DNA from 2 places in the Streptosporangium sp. NPDC051023 genome. Region 1 is predicted to be linked to the other one. Evidence: riboswitches for the same ligand, from Rfam matches in the RefSeq annotation. Region 1 holds a riboswitch; the other holds the start of a gene.

Region 1 (7,856 bases):
GATGTTGCGCTGGAGCACCGGGATGGCGTTGAGCAGGTCGGTGACCCGCAGCCTGGCGTCCGCGCAGGCCGCCGCGAGCAGCGGCGAGCCGGTCAGTTCCGCGATGGCCAGGTGGAAGGCCGTGTCCTGGCGGCGGTAGTCGTCGGGGCCGGCCGAGTTGACCTCCCGCAGGCGTTGCCGCAGAGTGTCGCGCCGCTCCTGGTCGAGCGGCGTGCTGGCGAGCACCTGGGCGGCACCGCACTCGACCGCCATCCTGAAGGTGAGCGCGTCCGCCAGGTCGTCGGTGCCCATGTCGGCGACGGCCCTGCGCAGGTCCGTCTGGCTCGGGCGTGGCGGGGTGTAGGTGACGAACGCGCCGCCGTACCTGCCTCGCCGCACGTCGAGGTAGCCCGCCTCCTGCAGGGCGCGGATGGCCTCGCGCAGGGTGACCCTGCTGATGCCGAGGCGCGCGGCCAGCTCACGCTCCGGTGGCAGCTTCTCGGTCACCATGCCCAGCTTGATCGCCTGGAGCAGCCGCTCGACCGTCTCCTCGAACGCGTTGCCCGCGCGGACCGGCCGCAGCACGGCCGCCAGATGCACCGACTCGTTCAATTCACCTCCAAACCTTGACAAGACATTCTCCGTATACATCAATGGTCTGACACTAGCCCAATAGAACTTCGGCGAGGAGGGCTGCGTGGACGTCGGTGAGCTTCGTGACGAGGTGGCGGCGGGACGGATCGACACCGTGCTGCTGGCGATCGTCGACATGCAGGGGCGTCTGCAGGGAAAACGACTGTCCGCGCGGTACTTCCTCGAGGAGGTGCTGCACCACGCCTCCGAGGGCTGCAACTACCTGCTCGCGGTCGACGTGGACATGAACACCGTCGACGGTTACACGATGTCCTCCTGGGAGCGGGGATACGGCGACTTCGTGATGAGGCCCGACCTTTCCACGCTGCGCAGGGTGCCGTGGCAGGAGGGCACGGCCCTGGTGATGGCCGACCTGCTCTGGGAGGACGGCTCGGACGTGGTCGCCTCGCCCCGGCAGATCCTGCGCGGGCAGCTCGGCAGGCTGGCCGAGCGGGGCTGGGAGGCGTTCGTCGGGACCGAGCTGGAGTTCGTCGTCTACGACGACAGCTACGAGGAGGCCTGGCGCAGGGGCTACCGCGACCTGTCCCCCGCCAACCTCTACAACGTCGACTACTCCCTCCTCGGCACCGCCAGGATCGAGCCGCTGCTGCGCAGGATCAGGCTCGGCATGGAGGGCGCGGGGATGTACGCCGAGTCGGTCAAGGGCGAGTGCAACCTCGGCCAGCACGAGATCGCCTTCCGCTACGCGGACGCCCTCACCACCTGCGACAACCACTCCGTCTACAAGAACGGCGCCAAGGAGATCGCCGCCCAGGAGGGCAGGTCGATCACCTTCATGGCCAAGCCGAACCAGCGCGAGGGCAACTCCTGCCACATCCACATCTCCCTGCGGGACGGGACCGGGGAGCCGGTGATGGCGGGGGCGGGGCCGTATGGGCTGTCGGACCTGGGGCGGCACTTCATCGCCGGGCAGCTCGCCTGCCTGCGCGAGCTGACCCTGCTCTACGCCCCGAACATCAACTCCTACAAGCGGTACGTACCGGGCAGCTTCGCCCCGACCGCCGTCAGGTGGGGGGTGGACAACCGGACCTGTGCGTTCCGCCTGGTCGGGCACGGGCAGTCGCTGCGCGTCGAGAACCGGGTGCCCGGCGGCGACGTCAACCCCTACCTGGCGGTCTCGGCGCTGATCGCGGCTGGGCTGTACGGCATCGAGCACGAGCTGCCGTTGGAGGAGGCGTTCAGTGGGAACGCCTACACATCGGGAGCGGAGACCGTGCCGCAGACGCTCAGGGACGCCCTGGGACTGTGGGAGGGATCAACGCTGGCGGGGAACGCCTTCGGCGAGGACGTCGTGGCGCACTATGCGAACAACGCCCGGGTCGAGCTGGCCGCCTTCGAGGCGGCGGTCACCGACTGGGAGCTGTTCCGAGGATTCGAGCGGATGTGACGATGAAGATCATCAATCCGGCGACGGAAGAGGTCGTCGCCGACGTGGAGTTCGCGGACGCGGCCGAGGTCGACCGGGCGGTCGAGCGCGCCAGGCGGGCCTTCGCCACCTGGCGCCACGTCGCCCCCGGTGACCGGGCCAGGCTGCTGCGCGCCTTCGCCCGCCTGGTGGGCGAGCACGCGCAGGAGCTGGCCGGACTGGAGATCGCGAGCGCGGGGCACACCGTCGGCAACGCCCGCTGGGAGGCGGGCAACGTCCGCGACGTGCTGGACTTCTACGCCGGGGCGCCGGAGCGCAACCACGGCAAGCAGATCCCGGTGCCCGGCGGCGTCGATGTGACCTTCCAGGAGCCGCTCGGCGTCGTCGGCGTGATCGTGCCGTGGAACTTCCCCATGGTCATCATGACCTGGGGGGTCGCCCCCGCGCTCGCCGCGGGCAACACCGTGATCGTCAAGCCCGCCGAGCAGACGCCGCTGACCGCGCTGCGGCTGGCCGAGCTGGCCCTGGCCGCGGGCCTGCCCGAGGGGGTGCTCCAGGTCCTGCCGGGGGCCGGTGAGGTCGCGGGTGCCCGGCTGGTCGAGCATCCGGATGTGGCGAAGATCGTGTTCACCGGCTCGACCGAGGTGGGCAAGCGGATCGCGGCCACCTGCGCGGGACAGGTCAAGCGGATCACCCTGGAGCTGGGCGGCAAGAGCGCCAATGTGGTCTTCGCCGACGCCGACCTGGAGAAGGCGGCGGCGACCGCGCCGTACGCCGTGTTCGACAACTCGGGCCAGGACTGCTGCGCGCGCTCCCGAATCCTCGTCGAACGCTCCGTCCACGACGACTTCCTCGAACGGCTCACCCGGGCGGTGCTGAACGTCAAGGTTGGCGACCCCCGCGACGAGGCCACGGAGATGGGCCCGCTGATCAGCGCCGAGCACCGCGACCGGGTGGCCTCGTTCGTCACCGGTACGGCGCACGCCACCGGGTCGTGCCCCTCGGGGCCCGGGTTCTGGTATCCCGCGACGCTCCTCACCCCGGACAGCCTGGACGATCCCGCGTTCACCGAGGAGATCTTCGGGCCCGTGGTGACGGTCGTGCCCTTCGACGACGAGGCGGACGCCGTACGGATCGCCAACGACACGCGCTACGGCCTCAGCGGCTCCATCTGGACCCGCGACGTGGGACGCGCGCTGCGGGTCGCCCGCGCGGTCGAGGCGGGCAACCTCAGCGTGAACTCCCATTCGAGCGTCCGCTACTGGACGCCGTTCGGGGGGTTCAAGCAGTCGGGGCTCGGCCGCGAGCTGGGCCCGGACGCCCTGTCCGCGTTCACCGAGACCAAGAACGTCTTCTTTTCCGAGGAGTAGAGCATGCGGCGTTTGCAGGACCGGGTTGCCGTCGTGACCGGCGCGGGGAGCGGGATCGGCCTGGCGACCGTGCGGAGGTTCGCCGAGGAGGGGGCCCGCGTCGTGTGCGTCGACCTGGACGAGGCGAGCGGGTCGGCGGCGGCGGCCGAGGCCGGAGGCCTGTTCGTCAAGGCCGACGTCTCCAGCGAGGACGACGTGGCCAGGACGTTCCAGACCGCGTTCGACACCTACGGCAGCGTGGACGTCGCGTTCAACAACGCGGGCATCTCGCCTCCCGACGACGACTCGATCCTGGAGACCGGCCTCGACGCGTGGCGGCGGGTCCAGGAGGTCAACCTCACCTCGGTCTACCTGTGCTGCAAGCACGCCATCCCCTACATGCGCCGCCAGGGCAAGGGATCGATCATCAACACCGCGTCGTTCGTGGCGGTGATGGGCTCGGCGACCAGCCAGATCTCCTACACCGCGTCGAAGGGCGGGGTGCTGGCCATGTCCAGGGAGCTGGGCGTGCAGTTCGCCCGGGAGGGGATCAGGGTCAACGCGCTCTGCCCCGGGCCGGTGAACACACCGCTGCTACAGGAGCTGTTCGCCAAAGACCCCGAGCGGGCGCAGCGCCGCCTGGTGCACATCCCGGTCGGCCGGTTCGCCGAGGCCTCGGAGATCGCCGCCGCGGTCGCGTTCCTGGCGTCGGACGACGCGAGCTTCATCACCGGCTCCGAGTTCCTGGTCGACGGCGGCATCTCGGGCGCCTACGTCACGCCCCTGTAGCCATCGGCTGTCATCGAGAACGTGCCGGGACGTGGACCTGCGCCCCACGTCCCGGCATCAGGCAGAAAAGAGATCATGTCCCGTCCCATCATCGGCGTCACCTGTTACGTCGAGCCCGCGAAGTTCACCGTCTGGGAGACGACCGCCGCGCTCCTGCCGTACAACTACGTCGACCACGTGGCCCGCGCGGGCGGCCAGCCGGTGATCCTGCCCCCGGTGGGCGATCCCGCGACGGCGGTCGAACGGCTGGACGGGCTGATCCTGGCCGGTGGCGGAGACGTCGATCCGGCACGGTACGGCCAGGCCCAGCACGAGCAGACGGGTTACGTCCGCGAGTTCCGGGACACCGCCGAGTTCGGCCTGGTCAGGGCGGCGCTGGAGCGGGGCGTGCCGTTCCTGGGCGTCTGCCGGGGGCTGCAGGTCCTCAACGTCGCCCTCGGTGGCAGCCTGCACCAGCACCTGCCCGACGTGGTGGGCGGCCGCGACCACGCCCCGGCCCCGGGCAGGTACGGCCGGATGCCGGTGAAACCCACCCCGGGCAGCCTGACCTCGGAGATCCTTGGCACCGGCCCGGCCGAGGTGGCCCACTACCACCACCAGGCCGTGGACCGAGTCGGCGCCGGCCTGACCGTGACCGCGACCGCGGAGGACGGCACGGTCGAGGCCGTCGAGCTGCGGGATCACCCGTTCGCCCTCGCGGTCCAGTGGCACCCCGAGGCCGACGACGAGTCCGCGCTCTTCGAGGCCCTGGTACGGCACGCCCGCGCCTGAACGCGGTCACTCGTGGGCGAGGAGGCGGTCCCACGGGAGCCGCCGAACCAGCGGGGACGGGGAGCCTGACCGGAAACGAGCGGGGGCCGTGACCGGAAACGGCGGCGGTCACGGCCCCGCAAGGTACCGAAGCGAGAAGATCGGCGAGGGACTGTGGCCGCGCGGGGATTTCGCTCGGCCCTCGCGTACGGTTAGGCTGGCCACGACACCGATGAATCCCGCGCGGGAGAGCGTCCTGACATCCAGGCCAGGACCCCTGAAGGAGCAAGCCCTCCCCGCGAACCTCTCAAGGCAAAGGACCGTGCGGGTAGGTGCCCTCTGGAAAGCAGGCCCCGAGGCCTCGCCGAAGGTGAAAGTCCGGCAAAAAACGGGCGAAGCTCTCAGGCATCCATGACAGAGGGGGAGGATGCTCTCATCTGACCCCTGTCTGAGGTGCGAACATGTCCCGACCCACGCCGCTGCGCGGCGTCCACGAGGCTCTCGGCGCGACGCTGACCGACTTCGCGGGCTGGCTGATGCCGCTCCGCTACGGGAGCGAGTCCGCCGAGCACAACGCGGTCCGCCAGGCGGCGGGCCTGTTCGACCTGTCCCACATGGGCGAGATCTTCGTGACGGGCCCGCAGGCGGGCCAGGCCCTCGACCACGCGCTCGTCGGCTACATCTCCGCCCTCGAGCCGGGGCGCGCCCGCTACACGATGATCGTCGACCCTCGGGGCGGCGTGCTGGACGACCTGATCGTCTACCGCCTGGCGGACGAGGAGTTCATGGTCGTCGCCAACGCCTCCAACTACCCCCGCGTCGCCGCCGAGCTCACCGAGCGCGCCGGGACCTTCGACGCCGCGGTCGAGGACCGCTCCGAGCGATACGCGCTGGTCGCGGTCCAGGGACCGAAGGCCCGCGCCATCCTGGGCGAGCTCACCGAGGCCGACCTCGACAACCTCAAGTACTACGCGGGCCTGCCCGCGACCGTGGCGGGGCGCGAGGCCCTCATCGCCCGCACCGGATACACCGGTGAGGATGGCTTCGAGCTGTTCGTGGCCGCGCAGGACGCCGAGCCGCTCTGGGCCGCGCTCACCAAGGCGGGCGAGCCGTACGGCCTGCTTCCCGCCGGACTGTCCGCGCGCGACACCCTCCGTCTCGAGGCCGGGATGCCGCTGTACGGCAACGAGCTGTCCGCAGAGCTCACTCCGTTCGACGCGGGGCTCGGCCGTGTGGTGAGGTTTGACAAGCCCGGTGACTTCGTCGGCAGGCAGGCCCTTGAACCGCTCAAGGACGTCCCGCCGACCCGTCGCCTGGTCGGACTGATCGCGACCGGCCGCAGGGTGCCCCGCCACGGGTATCCGGTGGTGCTCTCCGACGGCGGCGCCGTCGTCGGAGAGGTGACCAGCGGAGCGCCTTCCCAGACACTGGGCAGGCCGATCGCCATGGCCTACGTGGACAACGACCTGTCCACAGGCCTGGCCGTGGACATCCGGGGTAGCCACGAGCCGGTCGAGGTCGTTGAACTGCCTTTCTACAGGAGGAAAAAGTGAGCAACATTCCCGAGGACCTGCACTACACCAAGGAACACGAGTGGATCTCGGGCATCGACGACGGCCTGACCCTGACCGTGGGCATCACCGCCTACGCCGCCAACGCGCTGGGTGACGTGGTCTACGTGCAGGTGCCCGAGGTCGGTTCGGCGGTCACCGCGGGCGACGCGGTCGGCGAGGTCGAGTCGACCAAGTCGGTGAGCGACATCTTCGCGCCGGTGAGCGGCGAGATCGTCGAGGTCAACGAGGCGGTTGTGGACGACCCCTCGCTGGTCAACAGCGACTCATACGGTGAGGGCTGGTTGTTCCGCGTCCGCCTTGAGGGCGACCCGGACGACCTGCTGTCTCCCGAGGAGTACGCCGCGCTCACTTCGGGCGAATCCTGAAATCTCTTGGCTTGTGTCGTGATCATGCGCGCCCGCCGGCGCGCATGATCACGGCGATGTGACATGGCATGAAGGCAGGGACAGATCAATGGCGATCAGCGTCTTCGACCTCTTCAAGATCGGGATCGGCCCGTCCAGCTCGCACACCGGCGGCCCGATGGCCGCCGCCCACAAGTTCGCCCGCGGTCTCGACCTGGAAGGGCTCCTGGACAAGACCGCCAGGGTCGAGGTGATCCTCTACGGCTCACTCGGCCTGACCGGAAAGGGCCACGGCAGCGACAAAGCCGTCCTGCTCGGTCTGTCCGGGGAGAAGCCCGAACTCGTCGACGTCGACACCGTGGACGACCGGCTGGCCGCCATGCGCGCCTCGGGAACGATCCAGCTCTACGGCTCCCACGGGATCCCCTTCGTGGTCGGCGAGCACCTCGTCTTCGAACGCAAGATCTCACTGCCGCACCACCCGAACGGCATGCGCTTCACCGCCTTCTCCGAAACGGGTGACATCCTTCGCCAGAAGGTCTACTACTCGGTCGGCGGCGGCTTCGTCGTCGACGAGAACGCCACCGGAGCCGATCGGATCAAGCCGGACGACACCGTCCTTCCGTACCCCTTCACCACGGCCGCCGAGTTGCTCGGCCACTGCGCGGAGACGGGGCTGTCGATCTCCGGCCTGATGCTGGAGAACGAGAAGGCCTTCGGGCGTTCGGAGCAGGAGATCCGCGACCGGTTGCTGGAGCTGTGGCGCGTCATGGCCGAGTGCGTCAGGCGCGGCACCGCCAAGGAGGGCGTGCTGCCCGGCGGGCTGAAGGTCAAGCGCAGGGCCCACCAGCTTCACCGGAGGCTGCAGAGCGAGGCCACGGAGAAGGACCCGCTGCACGCGATGGACTGGGTCTCGCTGTTCGCCCTGGCGGTGAACGAGGAGAACGCGGCGGGCGGGCGCATCGTCACCGCCCCGACGAATGGCGCCGCGGGCATCGTCCCGGCCGTGCTCACCTACTACGACCGGTTCGTCCCACACGCCGACGACGAC
Region 2 (7,856 bases), on a different contig from region 1:
CCGAGCCTAATGACCCGGGGCCATGTTCGTCTCCCGACATACGAGGTGGATCTTAACGGTGCGAATCAGTCCTCGTAGGCCTCAAGGGGCGGGCAGGAGCACACGAGGTTGCGGTCGCCGTACGCCTGGTCGATGCGGCGGACCGGCGACCAGTACTTGCCCTCGCGCACCGACGGCAGCGGGTAGGCCGCCTCGGTGCGGGAGTACGCGTGCTTCCAGTCGTCGGCGACCAGGCAGGCGGCCGTGTGCGGGGCGTTGCGCAGCGGGTTGTCCGTCCTGTCGTACGCCCCTGAGGCGACCTTCTCGATCTCACCCCTGATCGCGATCATCGCCTCGCAGAACCGGTCGAGCTCGGCCAGGTCCTCGCTCTCGGTCGGCTCGATCATCAGCGTGCCCGCGACGGGGAAGGACATGGTCGGCGCATGGAAGCCGTAGTCGACCAGACGCTTGGCCACGTCGTCGACGGTCACACCGGTCTCCCTGGTGATCTGGCGCAGGTCGATGATGCACTCGTGGGCGACCAGGCCGCCACGGCCGGTGTAGAGGACGGGGTAGTGCGGGGCGAGCCTGCGGGCCAGGTAGTTGGCCGACAGGATGGCCTGTTCGGTGGCCGCCTTGAGGCCGTCGGCGCCCATCATCCTGATGTAGGCCCAGGAGATGGGCAGGATGCCCGCGGAGCCGTACGGTGCGGCCGAGACGGGGCCGACCGGCGAGTCGTCGCGCAGCGGGTGGCCGGGCAGGTAATCGGCAAGGTGGGCGCGGACCGCGACAGGGCCGACGCCGGGGCCGCCGCCACCGTGCGGAATGCAGAAGGTCTTGTGCAGGTTCAGGTGGGACACGTCCGCCCCGAACTCGCCCAGCTTGGCCAGACCGACCAGCGCGTTGAGGTTGGCGCCGTCGACGTAGACCTGGCCACCCGCCTCGTGCACCCGCTCGCAGATCTGGGTGATGGTCTCCTCGTAGACGCCGTGCGTCGACGGGTAGGTCACCATGATCGCGGCGAGATGGTCACGATGCTTGTCGATCTTGACGTTGAGGTCGTCGAGGTCCACGTTGCCGTTGTCGTCGCAGGCGACCACCGCGACGCGCATGCCCGCCATGACCGCACTGGCGGCGTTCGTCCCGTGCGCCGACGACGGGATCAGGCAGACGTCGCGGCCGGAGTCGCCGCGCGCCTTGTGGTAGGCGCGGATCGCCAGCAGACCGGCGAACTCGCCCTGGGAGCCCGCGTTCGGCTGAATGGAGACGGCGTCGTAGCCGGTGACCTCGGCCAGCCAGCCTTCCAGTTCCCCGACCAGCTCCGCGTAGCCGGCGGCCTGGTCCTCGGGGGCGTAAGGGTGCAACCCGGCGAACTCGGGCCAGGTGATCGGCTCCATCTCGGTGGTCGCGTTGAGCTTCATGGTGCAGGAGCCCAGCGGGATCATCGACCGGTCGAGCGCGATGTCCTTGTCCTGGAGTCTGCGCAGATAGCGCAGCATGGCCGTCTCGGACCTGTGGCTGTGGAACACCGGGTGGGTGAGGTAGTCGCCGACGCGCGCCAGGTGGGCGGGCAGCGCGTCGTGGGTGGCCGCGTCCAGGTCGGTCAGGACGGCGCCGCTGACCTCGAAGGCGGCCAGGACCAGCTCCAGGTGGAGCAGTTCGGTCCTCTCGTCGCAGGTGACGCCGACGTGGTCGGCGTCGACCAGACGCAGGTTGACCCCGTTGTCGCGGGCCACGGCGACGATCTGGGCCGCGCGGCCCGGCACCCGGGCGAGCACGGTATCGAAGAAGTCGTCGTGGACGACCTCGACACCGCCGTGGCGCAGGCCCGCGGCGAGCACGACGGCGTGCCGGTGAACGCGCCTGGCGATCCTGCGCAGGCCCTCTGGGCCGTGGTAGACGGCGTACATGCCCGCGATCACCGCGAGCAGCACCTGCGCGGTACAGATGTTGCTGGTCGCCTTCTCCCTGCGAATGTGCTGCTCGCGGGTCTGCAACGCGAGCCGGTAGGCGGGGCGCCCGTCGGCGTCCTGGGAGACGCCAACCAGGCGGCCCGGCATCTGCCGCTGCAGGCCGTCACGGACCGCCATGTAGGCCGCGTGCGGACCGCCGAAGCCCAGCGGGACGCCGAAGCGCTGCGAGGAGCCGATCGCGATGTCGGCGCCGACCTCGCCGGGGGCGGCGAGCAGGGTGAGGGCGAGCAGGTCAGCGGCGGCGATCACCTGGGCGCCACGCGCGTGGGCGGCGTCCGCGACGGCGCGGAAGTCCCTGATCCGGCCGCTGCCGCCCGGGTACTGCACGAGCACGCCGAAGCACTCGGGGAGCTCCGCGGTGAAATCGCTCTCGACCAGCTCGATGCCGAGCGGCTCGGCCCTGGTGCGCAGCACGGCCTTGGTCTGCGGCAGCGCGTCCGCGTCGACCACGAACACGTTCGACGAGGTACGGCCCGCCCTACGGGCCAGCGTCATCGCCTCGGCGGCCGCGGTCGCCTCGTCCAGCAGGGAGGCTCCGGCAACGTCGAGCGCGGTCAGGTCGGAGACGACCGTCTGGAAGTTGATCAGGGCCTCGAGGCGGCCCTGGGAGATCTCCGGCTGGTACGGGGTGTAGGCGGTGTACCAGCCCGGGTTCTCCAGGAGGTTGCGGCGGATGACGGCCGGAGTGATCGTGTCGTGATACCCCAGGCCGATCATCGAGGTGAGCACGGTATTGCGCCCGGCGAGGGCGCGCAGTTCGGCGATGGCCTCGGTCTCACTCGCGGCGGGCGGCAGTTTCAGCCGATCCTTCGCCCTGATGGCCTCGGGAACGGTCACCGCGACCAGGTCGGCGGTCGAGGCGAATCCGACCGCCTCGAGCATGCGGGCCTGGTCGGCGTCGGCAGGCCCGATGTGGCGGGTGGCGAACGGCGGAGGGGTGAGCTCGCTGAGCGGTGACAGGTCGGTCATGGGAAGCCTCCCGAGGCGTTGGAGACCGGCGCTGGGCGCGGGCGTATGCCGGATCTCCCCCTCTGTCATCGCGACCTGAGAGTTTCACCTCCCTGCCGCAGGAGGCTTTCACCGTCGGTGAGGCGCGCCTGGCGAGCGCACCTGCTTTCCAGAGTCGCCTCGTCCATGCGGTACCGGGTGCCTGAGAGATTCCGGGGAGGTTGCTCCTTCGGCGCCCCGATCGCGTCGGGGTCTCTCCCGCGCAGAGTCAGCAGCACACCAACCTTACCCGGTGCGGCGAGCCCTACGACGGCGGGCCAGCTCATCCGCGTGGTGATCGCCTAAAGGGCCCTGGTCCGACTCCGCACGCTCTCCGGGAAGGTCTGCTAGAGAGCCCTCCACCTCCTGCCAGACCCGGCCGAGCGCGATGCCGAAGACACCCTGACCCCCCTGAAGCAGGTCGATGACCTCGTCGGGCGAGGTGCACTCGTAGACGCTCACCCCGTCGCTCATGAGGGTGATCTGGGCGAGGTCGTTGACCCCGCGGTCGCGCAGGTGCTGGACCGCGATGCGGATCTGCTGGAGGGACACGCCCGTGTCGAGCAGCCGCTTGACGACCTTGAGCACCAGGATGTCGCGGAAGCCGTACAGCCGCTGGGAACCCGACCCGTGGGCGGCTCTCACCGTCGGCTCGACCAGGCCGGTGCGCGCCCAGTAGTCCAGTTGCCGATAGGTGATGTCGGCCGCGGCACAGGCCGTGGGGCCGCGGTATCCGATGTCGGCGGGCAGTTTCACCGGTTGCCCATCAAACAGCAGACCCTCTTCACCCGCGCGCTGACGTGCCGACTGGCGTCGTTCCGGGTCATCCTGGTCGGCGTTTCTACCCTCGCCGCTGCTGACCGCCACGCGGACCTCCGGCTTTCTCTCATCCCGTGGCCTGATCTGGGGGTTTGCGCACGGCCACGGGTTTCACTTGCACCGTAGGACCGGGACCAAGATCAGTCAACGACCCCACTCGGCGCGTCGTGAAGCGTAAATGCACCGAAATTCCTACCCTGCGCGACCGAAGTCCTCGGGTGTGATCGTGTCAAGGAACTCCCTGAACTTCTCCACCTCGTCCTCCTGGTCATCGGGAATGATCACCCCTGCCTCCCTGACGACCTCCTCACTGGCGAAGATGCGGGCGCCCGTACGCAGTGCCAGGGCTATGGAGTCGGAGGGACGGGCGCTCACCTCGACCCCGTTGGAGAAAACGAGATCGGCAAAGAAGATCCCGTCACGGAGTGCGACGATGTTCACGGTGCTCAGCCGAACGCCGAGCGCGTCGAGCACGTCGCGGAAGAGGTCATGGGTGAGTGGCCGGGGCGGCGGCTCTTCGGCCTGGGCCATGGCGATGGCCGTCGCCTCTGTCATGCCGATCCAGATCGGCAGGTAACGCTCCCCATGTGCCTCCTTCAGCAGGACAATAGGCTGGTTTGAGGGCATCTCAACCCGAACGCCCACGACCTCCATCTGCAACACGGGCTGCTCCGTCTTCGCTGGATTACGACCGGTTTGTTCAACGTAACACTCGTGAGGGCACGAGTGCCTGGTCAGGTTCTCACCGGCCCAAGACCCCACGCACGGCGGAACGCAGGAGTGAAGCATGCAATTCCAGTAGAAGACCGGAAATCTCCCTGGCGGTCTCATCCGCCCGGTCGATCGCACCGGGTCCCCTGCGGCGCAGCAACGGCGCGACGGCCTGCTCGACGAGGCCCGCCTCCCGCTCGGCCGCGGCCTTGACGACCCTCAGGTGGCGCGCTCTCAGCCCGAAGGCGGCCAGAGCCCCGACGCTGCGGGCCACGGCCAGCGCCTCGGCGTCGTAGTAACGGGCGACGGCGGCCAGCAGGCCGAAATCCTCGAGCTCGGCGAGGGTCTCCTCGTCGAGCTCGGCGGCGGTGAGCAGTTCCTCGCGGGTGAGGCGGACCTCGGGGGGCGCCTCGTCGGGGATGGCGCGCGGACGGGCGACGGGGCGCTCCTCGCGGGCCGCCGCCTCGAGCCGATCCTTGATCACACGCAGCGGCAGGTAGCGGTCACGCTGCTCGCTGAGGATGTAGCGCAACCGCTCGACGTCGGCGTAGCTGAACTTCCGGTAGCCGGAAGGGCTGCGCTCCGGCTCGATCAGCCCCTCGCCCTCCAGGAAACGGATCTTGGAGATGCTGACGTCGGGGAACTCACCCTGCAGGAGGGTGAGCACCTCCCCGATGCTCATGTGCGAACGAGCCGCCTGGGAGCTCATCATCCTCCAGCGGCGCCACGGGTGAGGAAGACCAGCCGGAACTTACCGATCTGCACCTCGTCGCCGCCGTAGAGCGGAACCTCCTCGATACGCTCGCGGTTGACGTAGGTGCCGTTGAGGCTGCCGACGTCGCGAACGGTGAACACCCCGCCACCGCGCCGGTAGAACTCGACGTGGCGGCGCGAGACGGTGATGTCGTCGAGGAAGATGTCGCTCTCGGGATGGCGGCCCACGGTGGTCAGGTCGCTGTCCAGCAGAAAACGGCTACCCGCGTTCGGACCACGCATGGCGACGAGCAGGGCGGTGCCCGGGGGCAATTGCTCGACGGCCTGCCGTTCGGCGAGAAGCGTCTCTCCAGTCTCCGCCTCGTAGGCCTCGATCCCGGACAGGGAGATCGTCGAAGTGCTGTCTCCCGGGGTATCGGACCTGCTCAGCGGCGACCCGCATCGTGAACAGAAACGGGCATCCTCAGGGTTGGCATGACCGCACTGCGTGCAGTAGACGCTCGGCATCGATCGGCTCGGCCTCCTACCGCGAAGACGCGGCAACGGTACTCAGTGATGCGCGCCTCGCTTCATCGCTTCTCAAGTATTTGCTCAGACTGCGAATGCCGCAACATACACCGAGGAGACAGAAAGATCAAGTCCGACGCTCGACCGCGGGTTCGGTCGGTGACAAAGCTACCGTCGGGCGGCGCCCCGGTCCATGCCGCCGCGCTGGGTTTTCGCACTCGCTCCGCCATGGCGGCGGATCACGCGGCCCGCCCCGGTCCGCCCCTCAGCTGGCCGCCGCGTCCTCGACGACCCTGGCCCAGTGTTCCAGCAGGCTCTGCGCCGAGTCGACGTCCCCGGCCTCGGCCCACAGGTGGGTGACGGCCTCGGCCGGGTCCGGCAGCACCAGCGCCCAGCTGCCGTCATCCGCCACGACACGCACCCCGTCCGTGGTGTCTATGCGGTAGAGCTCGGCGGCCTCGATGACCGAGCGCATCACCACGCCCTTGGCCGCCCACGGAGTCGGGACCGTACGGCGCAGCAGCTTGGCCTCGGGGATCCTGGCGTCGATCTGGCTAAGCGACAGGCGGGTCCTGGCGACCAGGCCGAGCAGGCGCAGGAACACCGCCAGGCCGTCCACGGTCGGGCCGAACTCGGGCACCACGAAGCCGCCGCGCCCGTCGGCGGCGAAGATCATGCCATGTCCCCTGGCCGAGGCGGTCAGCGCGTCGAGCGCGGTCGAGGTCCACTCGACCTGCACCCCGTGGAAGCGGGAGACCTGCTCGGCCACCCGGGTCGTGGTGACCGGCAGCGCGACCCTGCCGCCGCGCCGTTCGGCCGCGACCAGGTCGAGCACCACCAGCAGAGCGCGTTCCTCGCTAATCAGCTGGCCCATCTCATCGACGAGCGCGACCCGCTCCCCCACGGGGTCGAACCGTACGCCGAAGGCCGCCCGCGAGGAGCTGACGAGCTCAGAGAGGCGTTGCAGGGCCCGACGGCGCTCGGCGAGGGTCTCGGTCGGCGAGGCGTCGTCCAGGCGGTTGTTGACGGTGAGCACCTCGACACCGACCCTGCCGAGGAGGCTGGGCAGGACCAGCGAGGAGGTGCCGCCCGCGCAGTCGACCACGACCTTCATGTCGGCGTCGCGGACCCCGGTGATGTCCACGCAGCGCAGCAACTCGTGGGTGTAGCCCTCAACCGCCCTCGCGGGGAAGCTGAGCTCGGCGATCTCTCCGGGGAAGGCACGGCGGAACTCCTGGCGGGAGAAGACCCGCTCCAGCTTCCGCTGTGCCCCCTGGGAGAGGTCGGCGCCGTGCTCGTCCATGAAGACGATGTCCACGCTCTGCGGATCACCCGGGGTGGTACGCAGTGCGATCCCGCCGACGGCGCTCTCCCTGGCGGTGTGGAAGCGCGAGACCGGCAGCGGGGCGGCCTCCAGGTCGAGTACGTTGATCGCGCTGGCGTTCAGCGCGCTGATCACGGCCCGCTTCAGCGCCCTGGCGGCACGGGAGGAGTCCCGCGAGGTGATGACCGAGGCGCCCTTCTTCAGGGTGGTCGCGTACGCGCTGGCGAGCCGTACGCACAGTTCAGGGGTGATCTCCACGTTGACGAGGCCGGAGACCCCGCGCGGGCCGAACAGGTTGCGCTGGCCCCTCGGCTCCCAGATGACGCTGGTGTTGACGACCGCGCCCGCCTCGATGGTCTTGAACGGGTAGACCTTGACTCCGGAGGAGACATAGGCCTCGGCCTCGATGATGCACTCGTCGCCGACGACGGCGCCCTCCTCGATCCTCACCCCGGTCATCAGATCGGTGTTCTTGCCAATGACGCAGCCGCGCAGATGGGCGCTCGGCCCGACATAGACGTTGTCGTGGATGACGGCACGGTGCAGGAAGGCCCCCTCGCGTACCACCACGTTGCTGCCCAGCACGGTGTACTCGCGCAACTCGGCCCCTGCCTCGACCTTGGCGTAGTCGCCGATGTAGAGGGGGCCCTTGAGCACGGCGTCCGCATCGACGGAGGCGCCCTCCGCCACCCAGACGCCCGGTGAGACCTCGAAGGCGTCCGTGTCCACCCTGACCCGCGCCGACAGCACGTCGGCCTGCGCCTTGAGGTAGCTCTCGTGGGTGCCGACGTCCTCCCAGTAGCCGTCGGCAATGTAGCCGTACAGCGGGGCGCCCTGCGCCA

What was found. Region 1 has a riboswitch for glycine ahead of gcvT (glycine cleavage system aminomethyltransferase GcvT). Riboswitches for the same ligand answer to the same signal wherever they lie in the genome.
Region 2: it holds a riboswitch for glycine, as region 1 does, so the genes downstream of both, gcvP (aminomethyl-transferring glycine dehydrogenase) here and gcvT (glycine cleavage system aminomethyltransferase GcvT) in region 1, are expected to answer to the same signal.

Annotation. Positions count from the first base shown of each region.
Region 1 is NZ_JBFBCE010000018.1:81,649-89,504, forward strand. Features, by position in the region: gene AB0395_RS14555 (FCD domain-containing protein) at 1-591, opposite strand, end outside; gene AB0395_RS14560 (glutamine synthetase family protein) at 677-2,020, shown strand; gene AB0395_RS14565 (aldehyde dehydrogenase family protein) at 2,023-3,369, shown strand; gene AB0395_RS14570 (3-oxoacyl-ACP reductase) at 3,373-4,137, shown strand; gene AB0395_RS14575 (gamma-glutamyl-gamma-aminobutyrate hydrolase family protein) at 4,213-4,908, shown strand; glycine riboswitch at 5,122-5,220, shown strand; glycine riboswitch at 5,221-5,315, shown strand; gene gcvT (glycine cleavage system aminomethyltransferase GcvT) at 5,349-6,440, shown strand; gene gcvH (glycine cleavage system protein GcvH) at 6,437-6,826, shown strand; gene AB0395_RS14590 (L-serine ammonia-lyase) at 6,915-7,856, shown strand, end outside.
Region 2 is NZ_JBFBCE010000009.1:58,471-66,326, forward strand. Features, by position in the region: gene gcvP (aminomethyl-transferring glycine dehydrogenase) at 66-2,921, opposite strand; glycine riboswitch at 3,080-3,171, opposite strand; gene AB0395_RS08255 (MerR family transcriptional regulator) at 3,186-3,806, opposite strand; gene AB0395_RS08260 (bifunctional nuclease family protein) at 3,951-4,421, opposite strand; gene AB0395_RS08265 (MerR family transcriptional regulator) at 4,501-5,151, opposite strand; gene AB0395_RS08270 (FHA domain-containing protein) at 5,178-5,690, opposite strand; gene AB0395_RS08275 (mannose-1-phosphate guanyltransferase) at 5,956-7,856, opposite strand, start outside.